One region of the Streptomyces sp. HUAS TT7 genome, then DNA from elsewhere that is predicted to be linked to it. Evidence: riboswitches for the same ligand, from Rfam matches in the RefSeq annotation. Region 1 holds a riboswitch; the other holds the start of a gene.
What was found. Region 1 has a riboswitch for S-adenosylmethionine ahead of thrC (threonine synthase). Riboswitches for the same ligand answer to the same signal wherever they lie in the genome.
Positions count from the first base shown of each region.

Region 1 (5,612 bases):
TGGTTCATCCCGCGCTCGAGACCGCGCCGTGCCTCCTCGTCGAACGCGATGATCTTGGCCATGTGAAGTGGTCCTCCCGGACAGGGGTGGCGTTCTTCGTGGATCGCGCCGGCGCCCGCGACGGACGGCCTGCAGCCCTTGTGGTTCCTTGCCCCACGCGGGTTGCGGGCCTCACTGACCCGATCCAAGTTCTGTCACTCTCACTGGGAGAGTGCTAAGCCCAATGATTAGCACTCGGCACCTGCGAGTGCAAGCGAGTCTCTTGAACCGGACCCCTCCACTTACCGGTGTCGTCCGGTCCCCCGGCACCGGTAGGGGTTCCGCCCCCACACCCCGGCTCCTCGCGGAGGGCCGTCCGTTTCGTCCGCGGGCCGATGGGGGTCCCCCCTGCTCGAACGAAGTTGAGAGCTTGGGGGAGGCTGGTCGCGCAGTTCCCCGCGCCCCTAAGCCGCCTTCGACGTGCGGGTCGTGCGTGGTTGCTCGCGCCGTTCCTCGCGCCCCTGAACCCGCCTTCGCCCGCAGGTCGTACGTGACTGGTCGCGCAGTTCCCCGCGCCCCTATCAGGGTTTCCGTGCGGGCATACCCAGCCTGTCATGGGGGTCCCCCCTGGCCCTTAAGGCCTTGGGGGAGATTGAGGACGAGCGCCCTTCAGGCGCGAACGGGGGTCCGGGGGCAGAGCCCCAGCAGGGACCCACCGAGCCGCACCACGGAGGACGCAGGGACGCGTGAAGGGGGCCACCCTTTTGGGCAGCCCCCTTCATGCGTGAGTGCGTCGGTGGCCGATCGCGCCGAGATCAGACGGCGAGCTTGACCATGTCCGCCTGCGGACCCTTCTGGCCCTGCGAGATCTCGAACTCGACTCGCTGACCTTCTTCAAGGGTGCGGTAACCGTCCATCTGGATCGCGCTGTAGTGGACGAAAACATCCGCACCACCGTCGACCGCGATGAAGCCGTACCCCTTCTCCGCGTTGAACCACTTGACGGTGCCCTGAGCCATGCCTAACTCCCCTATTACTGGCCCTTGCACGGGACCACACTTCGCGGACCCGGGTCAGACCTCCACCCTCCGACAGGAGAGGGTGTGCGCCGGAACGCGTCGACCGCGGCTGAATGTATCTGCCCAACTGCCCTCTGCAACAGGTCAATCGGACGAGAATTCCGGGCACGCGCCGAGAGCGGAATGCCGTGAATTCAACATTCCGGGGCAAGTCGGGCCGGGCAAAGCGCACTTAAGGCACAAAGGACACACACACTTTGACCTCATGTTGTCGCGTTCTCATATGCACTTGGCACTCGAAGCGAAGGCGCTTCCCCAACTGTACCCCGCTCAACCATGCTGAATTGCCCCCTCCGCTTCTCGTGCGGAGAGGGCAACTCTGGGTTCAACTGTGGGTACGGATTTAGTTACGTGCGCCGGCGGTCAGCCGCCCGCGACCGCCGGGATGATCGAGACGCCGGCGCCCTCCGGGGTGGCCGTCTGCAGGCCCTGCTCGAAGCGCACGTCGTCGTCGTTGACGTACACGTTGACGAAGCGGCGCAGTTTGCCCTGGTCGTCCAGGACGCGCGCGGCGATGCCGGTGTGGTTCTTCTCCAGGTCGGCGATGACCTCGGCGAGGGTGGCGCCCTCGGCGGCGACCTCGGCCCGGCCGCCGGTGTAGGTGCGGAGAATCGTGGGGATGCGGACGTTCACGCTCATGGTTCGGTGCTCCTCTTCGTTCAGCAGTGGCTCAGCGGGCTGGGCCCCGTCCGGCAGCGGCTCAGTGGGCGAGGCCGGCTTCTCGGAAGGCGTCCAGGCTCGGGCGGATGGTCGCGGTCGCCTGGGACGTGGCGGCCACCGCGTCCAGGGTCTTGAGCCCGTCACCGGTGTTGAGCACGACCGTGGTGAGCGACGGGTCGATCAGACCGGCCTCGATGAGCTTCTTGGTGACGCCCACCGTCACGCCACCCGCGGTCTCCGCGAAGATGCCCTCGGTCCGGGCGAGGAGCTTGATCGCGTCGACGATCTGCCCGTCGTTCACGTCCTCCACCGCACCGCCCGTACGGCGCGCGATGTCCAGGACGTACGGGCCGTCCGCCGGGTTGCCGATCGCGAGCGACTTGGCGATGGTGTCCGGCTTCTGGGGGCGTACGACGTCGTGACCGGCCTTGAAGGCGGTCGACACCGGGGAGCAGCCCTCGGCCTGCGCGCCGAAGATCTTGTACGGCTTGTCCTCGACGAGGCCGAGCTTGATGAGCTCCTGGAGGCCCTTGTCGATCTTGGTGAGCTGGGAGCCCGAGGCGATCGGGATGACCAGTTGGTCCGGCAGCCGCCAGCCGAGCTGCTCGCAGATCTCGTACGCCAGCGTCTTGGAGCCCTCGCCGTAGTACGGCCGCAGGTTGACGTTGACGAAGCCCCAGCCCTCGCCCAGCGGGTCGCCGATGAGCTCGGAGCAGAAGCGGTTCACGTCGTCGTAGTTGCCCTCGATGCCGACGAGCTCGCCGCCGTACACCGCGGCCATGACGACCTTGCCCTGCTCCAGGTCGTGCGGGATGAACACGCAGGAGCGGAAGCCGGCCCGCGCGGCGGCGGCGCCGACCGCGCCCGCGAGGTTTCCGGTGGAGGAGCAGGAGAGCGTGGTGAAGCCGAAGGCGCGCGCGGCCTCCAGGGCCTGGGCGACGACGCGGTCCTTGAAGGAGTGCGTCGGGTTGCCGGAGTCGTCCTTGACGAACAGCTTGCCGGGCTCGACGCCCAGCTCGCGCGCCAGGTTCTCGGCCTTGACGAGCTTGGTGAAGCCGGGGTTCAGGTTCGGCTTGTCGGCGACGTCGGCGGGGACGGGCAGCAGCGGCGCGTAACGCCAGATGTTCTCGGGGCCCGCCTCGATCTGCTTGCGCAGCGCCTCGGGGTCGCCGAGCGGCAGGTCATAAGCCACTTCGAGCGGTCCGAAACACAGTTCGCAGGCGAAGATCGGGCCAAGTTCGAAACGCTGGCCGCACTCGCGGCAGGAAAGCCCGGACGCCGGACCGAGATCAACGGCATTGTCGGCAGCGGTACGGTTTTCGACAGTCTGTGCAGACATGGAGGGGAGGCCCTTTCTCCTCATCTTCCTCATGGCGAACATCGCCATGAGACGGATTTGGCACCTTCCCTAGCCGGTGGCCTCGTGTCTTGGATCGTGGAGATCGACGAGAACCGACTGGAGGGTTGCCGGGGCTTCAACGGGCCGTTTCCCTCTGCCCCTCTGGATGAGCGGTATTCGATTGTCAGCGTGACGACGACCCCCGACATGCGACGGTCATCCGCGTTGTTCAAGACTGTAACCGAAGGCCGGGACGGTTGAGATAGTCGTCCGAACCGCGAGATGGATCACATGAGGAGGCCAGGAACCGTGCTGGAAGAGGTGGAGCGCTGGCTGAGCAGGCGTTCCTGGTCCGCGACGGAGCGGCCGATCGAGCGGATCCTGGCCGCGAAACAGCGCACGGGTACGACCGTCAGTGTCGTACTGCCCGCCCTCGACGAGGAGGCCACCGTCGGTGACATCGTGGCCGCGATCCGGCGCGGGCTGATGACCGATTCGGTGCCCCTGGTCGACGAGCTCGTGGTGATCGACTCCGGGTCCGGCGACCGTACGGCCGAGGTCGCGGCGGAGGCCGGCGCCCGGGTCGTCCACCGGGACTCGATCCTGCCGCGCATACCCGCGCTGCCCGGCAAGGGCGAGGTGCTGTGGCGCTCGCTGCTCGTGACCAGCGGCGACATCGTGTGCTTCATCGACGCGGACCTGAAGGACTTCGACGCGGGGTTCGTCTCCGGGATCGTCGGGCCGCTCCTGACCGACCCGGACGTGGACTTCGTCAAGGCGATGTACGACCGCCCCTTCGGCGAGGACCGCCCCTTGGGGGAGACGGCGGGCCAGGGGGGCCGGGTCACCGAGCTGGTGGCGCGGCCGCTGCTCAATCTCCACTGGCCCCAACTGGCCGGAATCGTCCAGCCGTTGGGGGGCGAGTACGCGGCGAGGCGCTCGCTCCTGGAGCGGCTTCCGTTCCCCGTCGGGTACGGGGTGGAGCTCGCGCTGCTCGTCGACTCGCTGCATACGGTGGGGCTCGACGCGCTGGCGCAGGTCGACGTGGGCGTACGCAAGCACCGCCACCAGGACGGGCAGGCGCTCGGCAGGATGGCCGCCACGATCTACCGCACCGCGCAGCTGAGGCTGTCCCGTGGCCATCTCGTACGGCCGGAGCTGACCCAGTTCGAGCGCGGTGAGCACGGCTTCGTGCCGCATACGTACGCCGTGGACACGGAGGAGCGGCCGCCCATGCGGGACATCGAGGAATACGCGGTGCACCGGGCGGCGTAGGACGGCCGGATCCCGCTCCCGGGGGCGGGCGTACGCGTGTTTGAGGGGTTGCGGGGCGGGCTAGGTTCCGCAACATGGTCACCGCGCACGCCACCCCCAGGGCCCAGGTACTCGTCGCGTCGAATCGCGGCCCCGTCTCGTACGCGCTGAAGGAGGACGGGTCCCTCGAATCCAGGCGGGGCGGGGGCGGGCTCGTCTCCGGGCTGAGCGCGATCGGCTCCGACGTGGAGTCGGTGTGGGTGTGCGCGGCGCTCGGCGACGGTGACCGCGAGGCGGTGCGGCGCGGCGTGGGTGAGACGGGCGCCCGGATGCTGGACATCGACCCGGCCGTCTTCTCCGACGCGTACAACGGCATCGCGAACTCGGTGCTGTGGTTCGTCCAGCACATGCTGTACCAGACGCCGTTCGAGCCGGTCTTCGACGCGGAGTTCCGGCGGCAGTGGGCGTCGTACGAGGCGTACAACCGCGCCTTCGCCGAGGCGCTGGCGGCGGAGGCGGCGGACGGGGCGCGCGTCCTGGTGCAGGACTACCACCTGGCCCTGGTGCCGGGGATGCTCCGCTCGCTCCGCCCCGATCTGCGCATCGCCCACTTCTCGCACACGCCGTGGGCGCCGGTGGACTACTTCCGGATGCTCCCGGACGACATCGCGCGGCAGTTGCTGCGGGGGATGCTGGGGGCGGACCGGCTGGGGTTCCTCACCTGGCGGTGGGCCTCCGCGTTCGCGGGGTCGGTCTCGGGGGTGCTGGGGGCGGAGGAGGGGGAGGTGGTCGGCTCGCCCGGCGGGGAGGGGCGGGTTTTCTTCCGGCATGGGGCGAGTGGGGAACGCGCTGCCCGCGAGACCGACCTCGCCGTGCATCCGCTCGGCGCGGACGGCGACTTCCTGCGGCGGCGTGCGCACGAGGCCGATGTCGAGGAGCGCATGGCCGCTCTGCGCGAGCAGGTCGGGGAGGGCCGCCGGACCATCGTGCGGGTCGACCGCACCGAGCTGTCCAAGAACATCGTGCGGGGGCTCCTCGCGTACCGGCATCTGCTGGACACGCACCCGGAGTGGCGGGAGCGGGTCGTGCACGTGGCCTTCGCGTATCCCTCTCGGCAGGATCTGGCGGTGTACCGGGAGTACACGGAGGAGGTGGGGCGGGTGGCCGATGAGATCAACTCCGTTTACGCGGTGCCGGGTTGGACTCCTGTCGTCCTTCACGTCCAGGACGACTTCGCCCGGTCGCTCGCCGCGTACCGGCTCGCGGACGTCGCCCTCGTCAACCCCGTCCGGGACGGCATG
Region 1 is NZ_CP196175.1:3,958,885-3,964,496, forward strand. Features, by position in the region: gene groL (chaperonin GroEL) at 1-62, opposite strand, end outside; gene ACSHXC_RS17820 (cold-shock protein) at 795-998, opposite strand; gene ACSHXC_RS17825 (MoaD/ThiS family protein) at 1,422-1,697, opposite strand; gene thrC (threonine synthase) at 1,759-3,057, opposite strand; SAM riboswitch class I at 3,075-3,230, opposite strand; gene ACSHXC_RS17835 (glucosyl-3-phosphoglycerate synthase) at 3,367-4,332, shown strand; gene ACSHXC_RS17840 (alpha,alpha-trehalose-phosphate synthase (UDP-forming)) at 4,407-5,612, shown strand, end outside.

Region 2 (5,612 bases), 2.3 Mb from region 1:
GAGTACTGCCCGCAACCCTACGGCCTACCCGTCGGGCCCCGGCACGGCGAGGCGGTCTGTACCGAAAGCTCCCTTTAGGCCATTCTCTCCCCATGATCAAGCGGCGGGGAACGGCGATCCTCAAGGGCGCGGTGCACGGCCCGACCATGACGTACGGCCTGATCACCGCCTGCTGCCTGCTCTTCGTCATCAGCCCGGTCTCCGGCCTGAATACGGGGTACGGAACGGGTGACGCGATCCTGAGTGCCCAGAGCGACTACTTCACCCTCTGGGGCGTCATCCCGAAAGAGCTGATGGCGGGGCGGCCGCACACCCTGCTCACCCCGCTCACCGCCCTGTTCGTGCACGGCAGCTGGCTGCATCTGCTCGGCAACATGCTGTTCCTGTACGTCTTCGGCGCGATGGCCGAGGAAGGCATGGGCCGGCTGGAGTTCGCACTGTTCTACCTGGCGGCCGGCTATCTGGCGCTGCTCGGGTACGCGGCGGCGCACGCGGATTCGGACCAGACCCTGGTGGGGGCGTCCGGGGCCATCTCGGCGGTCCTTGGCGCGTTCCTCTGCCTCTTCCCCAGGGCCAGGGTGACCAGCATCTTCCCGTTCCTGCTGTTCCTGCCGCTGCGGTTCCCCGCCTGGATGGTCCTGGTCTTCTGGTTCGCCCTGCAATGGCTGGCGATCCAGAGCGCGCCGCCCGGGCCCGGGGTGGCCTACCTCGCCCATCTCATCGGCTTCGGCCTCGGCTTCCTCTACGCGTGGGTCCGATTCCGAGGGGCGGATAGAGTGAAACGCCGAAAGCCCGTGAAGCCCGCGGGTCCGGCCGCCACCGAGGGAGAAAGCCAGCCGTGATCACCGCGATCGTGCTCATCAAGACCAGCGTGGACCGGATTCCCGAGATCGCGGAGTCCATCGCGGCGCTCGACAGCGTCAGCGAGGTGTACTCGGTGACGGGTACGTACGACTTGATCGCGCTGGTCAGGGTGGCCCGCCACGACGACCTCGCGGACATCATCCCGGGCAGCATCAGCAAGATCCCGGGGGTCGAGGGCACGGATACGCATGTCGCGTTCCGCACGTATTCCCAGCACGACCTGGAGGCGGCCTTCGCGATCGGCCTGGACTCGTAACCCCCTTTTGCTCGGGGGCTGCGCCCCCGAACCCCCGCTCCCGACGTCGTTCGGCTGCGGACCGTGGCCGGCTGGTCGCGCAGTTCCCCGCGCCCCTGGCAGAGTGCGGTACGGGCATACCCAGCCTGTCATGGGGGTCCCCCCTGGCCCTTAAGGCCTTGGGGGAGATTGAGGACGAGCGCCCTTAAGGCACGAACGAGGTCCGGGGCGGAGCCCCGGGGATTCCGGGGGCGACAGCCCCCGGTAGGCGTGGCCCGGCGGGGTTTACACCGCCGGGACGCAGCGCCCGGCCTCCGTGCGGTACTGCCACTTCGCCCCCTGGGTGACCAGCTCCCGTACCGCCCGCACGAAGCGGTCGACGTGCTCGTCCGGGGTACCCGCCCCGAAGCTGACCCGGATCGCGTTGAGCGAGCGCTCTCCCGGCTCCGCCTCGGGCGCCCCGCACTCGCCCGGGTCCTGCGGGTCGCTGCCGAGCAGGGTGCGCACCAGCGGGTGGGCGCAGAAGAGGCCGTCGCGCACCCCGATCCCGTACTCCGCGGACAGCGCCGCCGCGAAGTGCGAGCTGTTCCAGCCGTCGACGACGAACGAGATGACGCCGACCCGGGGCGCGTCGTCGCCGAACAGGGACAGGACCCGCACCTCGGGCACCTCCGCCAGGCCGGCCCGCACCTTCGCGATCAGGTGCCGCTCCCGCTCGACCAGCGAGTCGAAGCCGGCCTCGGTCAGCGCCTTGCAGGCGGAGGCGATGGAGTAGACGCCGATGACGTTGGGCGACCCGGCCTCGTGGCGGGCGGCCGTGGTGTGCCACTCGACGTCCACGCCGCCGTCGGCGCGCCGCGCGACCTTCTTGGAGGCGCCGCCGCCGGCCAGGTACGGCTCGGACTCCTGGAGCCAGTCCGCGCGCCCGGCGAGCACGCCCGAGCCGAACGGCGCGTACAGCTTGTGCCCGGAGAAGGCGATCCAGTCGACGTCCAACTCCCGTACGGAGACGGGGTGATGGGGCGCGAGCTGGGCGGCGTCGAGGACGATGCGGGCGCCGTGGGCGTGCGCCGCGGCGGCGAGTTCCCTCACCGGCCACAGCTCACCGGTGACGTTGGACGCGCCGGTGACGCACACGAGCGCCGGGCCGTAGGGGTCGCGGTCGGCGAGCGCGCGCTCCAGGGTCTCGACGGCCTGCTGCGGGGTGCGCGGCGCGTTCAGGTACGTCACGCGGGCGTCGCGCCACGGCAGCAGCGAGGCGTGGTGCTCGGTCTCGAAGACGAAGACCTCGCAGTTCGCCGGGATCACCTGGGCGAGCAGATTCAGCGAGTCCGTGGTGGAGCGGGTGAACACGACTTGGTCGCCGGGGCGGCAGTCGAGGAACTCGGCCACCGTCTCGCGGCTGTTCTCGAACAGGTCGGTGGAGAGCTGCGAGAGGTAGCCGGCCCCGCGGTGCACGCTGCCGTAGTAGGGGGCGTACGCGGCGACGTCGTCCCAGACCCGCTGGAGGGCGGGCGCGCTCGCCGCGTAGTCGAGGGCGGCGTAGGTCACCTCGCCACCGGTGACCAGCGGCACGGTGACATCGTGGCCGAGCACCGGCAGCGGCGCCGCACAGCAGGGGTCGGCGGACTCGACGGCGGCGGAAGCGGTGACGGTGGCGGCAGGGCGTGCGGACATGGCGGTATCTCCCGGCAGGAAAAGGCGAGTTGACTTCGGATCCCGGGTACGGCGGCGCGACCCTGCATCGAGCGAGAGGGTTCGACTGCCTTGCCGTGTACGGGTGTTGACCTCGAACACGCAGCCCGAAGAAGGGTGCGCGGAGGGTGTGAAGAAGGGGCGGTACGCCCTATCGCATTCGCTTGCTCACGAGACTGCTCCCTTGAGGACCAGGACCCCAGGGCTGTGACATCACGCGATGTCCAGGGGTCCGCGCTTGCCGTAGGCCTTGCTGCCTACGACCTGGTCTTCACCCGGGGCACCCCGCCACGGACGGAGGGTTGCCGGACAGCGAGCCGGGGCCTAAATCGCTGTCACTCATGACCTTGAACAGCATCCTGCCACAGGTCCCGGCGTGCGCAAGGCACAGTCCGCGATCTGGACTGCGCCTTGCGTCACATCCCGTACGGAAAGGACGTACGGCTCCGTACGGCTCAGGACTTACGGACCGGGACGTACGGCTCAGGCGTTGCTGGCCGCGACCCACCGCTGCAGGGCGCGCCGGGCCGACCCCGAGTCGATGGCCTCGGCGGCCCGGGCCATCGCGGCGCCGAGCTGCCCCGCGAGCGGGCCCTGCCCCGGTTCGAGGGCGACCAGGGCCGCCGCCGAGTTGAGCAGCACCGCGTCCCGCACCGGCCCGCGCTCGCCCGCGAGGAGGCGGCGGGCGACATCGGCGTTGTACGAGGAGTCCGCGCCGCGCAGCGCCTCGATGGGCACCGTCTCGATGCCGACGTCCCGCGGGTCGAAGGCCTCCTCGCGCACATGGCCGTCGCGCACCACCCACACCCGGGACGTACCGGTGGTGGTCAGCTCGTCGAGGCCGTCGTCGCCGCGGAAGACCAGCGCGGAGGAGCCGCGTTCGGCGAGCACGCCCGCCACGATGGGCGCCATCCGCGCGTCCGCGACCCCGGTCGCCTGGGCCCGTACCCGGGCCGGATTGGTCAGCGGGCCGAGGAAGTTGAACGTGGTGCGGATGCCCATCTCGCGGCGGGCCGCGGCGACGTAGCGCAGCGCCGGGTGGAACTTCACGGCGAAGCAGAATGTGATGCCGGCCTCCTCCGCGACCTCGACGACCCGCTGCGGGGTGAGGTCGAGGTTTACGCCGAGCTTCTCCAGTACGTCGGAGGCGCCACTGGCCGAGGAGGCGGCCCGGTTGCCGTGCTTGACGACCTTGGCGCCGGTGCCGGCCACCACGATCGCCGACATGGTGGAGATGTTGACGGTCTTGGCGTTGTCGCCGCCGGTGCCGACGATGTCCACGCTGGGGCCCGGCACCTCGATGAGGTTGGCGTGCTCGTACATGGTGCGCACCAGGCCGGTGATCTCGGCGACGGTCTCGCCCTTGGCGCGCAGGGCCACCGCGAAGGCGGCGATCTGGGCGTCGGTGGCCTCGCCCCGCATGATCCTGTCCATCGCCCAGGCGGTCACGTCGGCGCTCTGGTCGGTGCCGCTCAGGAGCGCGTCCAGGACGCCCGGCCAGGAGTGGGCCGCCACGGTGTCGCCTCCGGTGGGGGGAACAGCGCTCATGCTCGCTCCTGGTGGTCAGGGGACTGGATACCGCCCGCAAGCCTATCGACAGGGGCGGGGCACCCCGCGCCCGTGCCCGCAGTGCGGACGTGCGAAAGGCCGCGTACGCAAAAGACCCCGGCCCGGCACCCGTGAAGGGGCCGGGCCGGAGCCTCGGTTGTGGCGACCGTCAGGTCAAGCAGAGATCAGTGGTGGCCGTGGCCGCTCGTGATCTCTTCGTACTCCTCGGCCGTCGGCTTGGGGATCTGGTTCCCCTCGCCGAAGTAGCCCTTGCTGAGCTTGGCGCGCAGCTTCTGCGTCCGCGAGATCTTGCGGGCGACACCGTTCTCGTCGACCGTCGGGCCGATCTCGGCCGGCTTGTACTGCTCGTGCGCCGTGAGCTTGTAGCGCGCATTGGCGTCCAGCGGCTCGTGGACCTCGATGAACTCACCGTGCGGCAGCCGCTTGATGATGCCGGACTCGCGTCCGTGCAGCACCTTCTCGGCGTCGCGGCGCTGCAGACCCAGGCAGATCCGCTTGGTGGCGACGAACGCGAGGACCGGGGCCACGAAGAACGCGATCCGCACGAACCAGGTGATGACGTTGATCGAGAGGTGGAAGTGGGTCGCCCAGAGGTCGTTTCCACCACCGATGAGCAGCACCATGTACCAGGTGATCCACGCGACACCGAACGCGGTACGGGTCGGCGCGTTGCGCGGCCGGTCCGCGATGTGGTGCTCGCGCTTGTCGCCGGTGATCCAGGACTCGATGAACGGGTACACCGCGATGGTCGCCAGGACCAGCGGGAAGATCACCAGCGGAATGAACACACCCAGGACGAGCGTGTGGCCCCACAGGTTGATCTCCCAGCCCGGCATCACACGGATGAGGCCTTCGGAGAAGCCCATGTACCAGTCGGGCTGGGCGCCGGTGGACACCTGGTCCGGACGGTAGGGGCCGATCGCCCAGATCGGGTTGATCGAGGCGATCGCCGCGACCACCGCGATGACACCGAAGACCAGGAAGAAGAAGCCGCCCGCCTTCGCCATGTACACCGGGAGCAGCGGCATGCCGACGACGTTCTTGTTCGTACGTCCCGGACCCGCGAACTGGGTGTGCTTGTGGTAGAAGACCAGGATCAGGTGAGCCACCATCAGGCCGAGCATGATGCCCGGCAGCAGCAGGATGTGGACCGAGTAGAACCGAGCCACGAAGTCCCCGCCGGGGAACTCGCCGCCGAAGAGGAAGAACGACAGGTACGTGCCGACGATCGGCACGGACATGATCGCGC
Region 2 is NZ_CP196175.1:6,272,693-6,278,304, reverse strand. Features, by position in the region: gene ACSHXC_RS28230 (rhomboid family intramembrane serine protease) at 93-842, shown strand; gene ACSHXC_RS28225 (Lrp/AsnC family transcriptional regulator) at 839-1,120, shown strand; gene ACSHXC_RS28220 (aminotransferase class V-fold PLP-dependent enzyme) at 1,385-2,776, opposite strand; SAM riboswitch class IV at 3,024-3,141, opposite strand; gene trpD (anthranilate phosphoribosyltransferase) at 3,278-4,342, opposite strand; gene qcrB (cytochrome bc1 complex cytochrome b subunit) at 4,528-5,612, opposite strand, start outside.
Region 2: another riboswitch for S-adenosylmethionine. It lies ahead of ACSHXC_RS28220 (aminotransferase class V-fold PLP-dependent enzyme); the one in region 1 lies ahead of thrC (threonine synthase).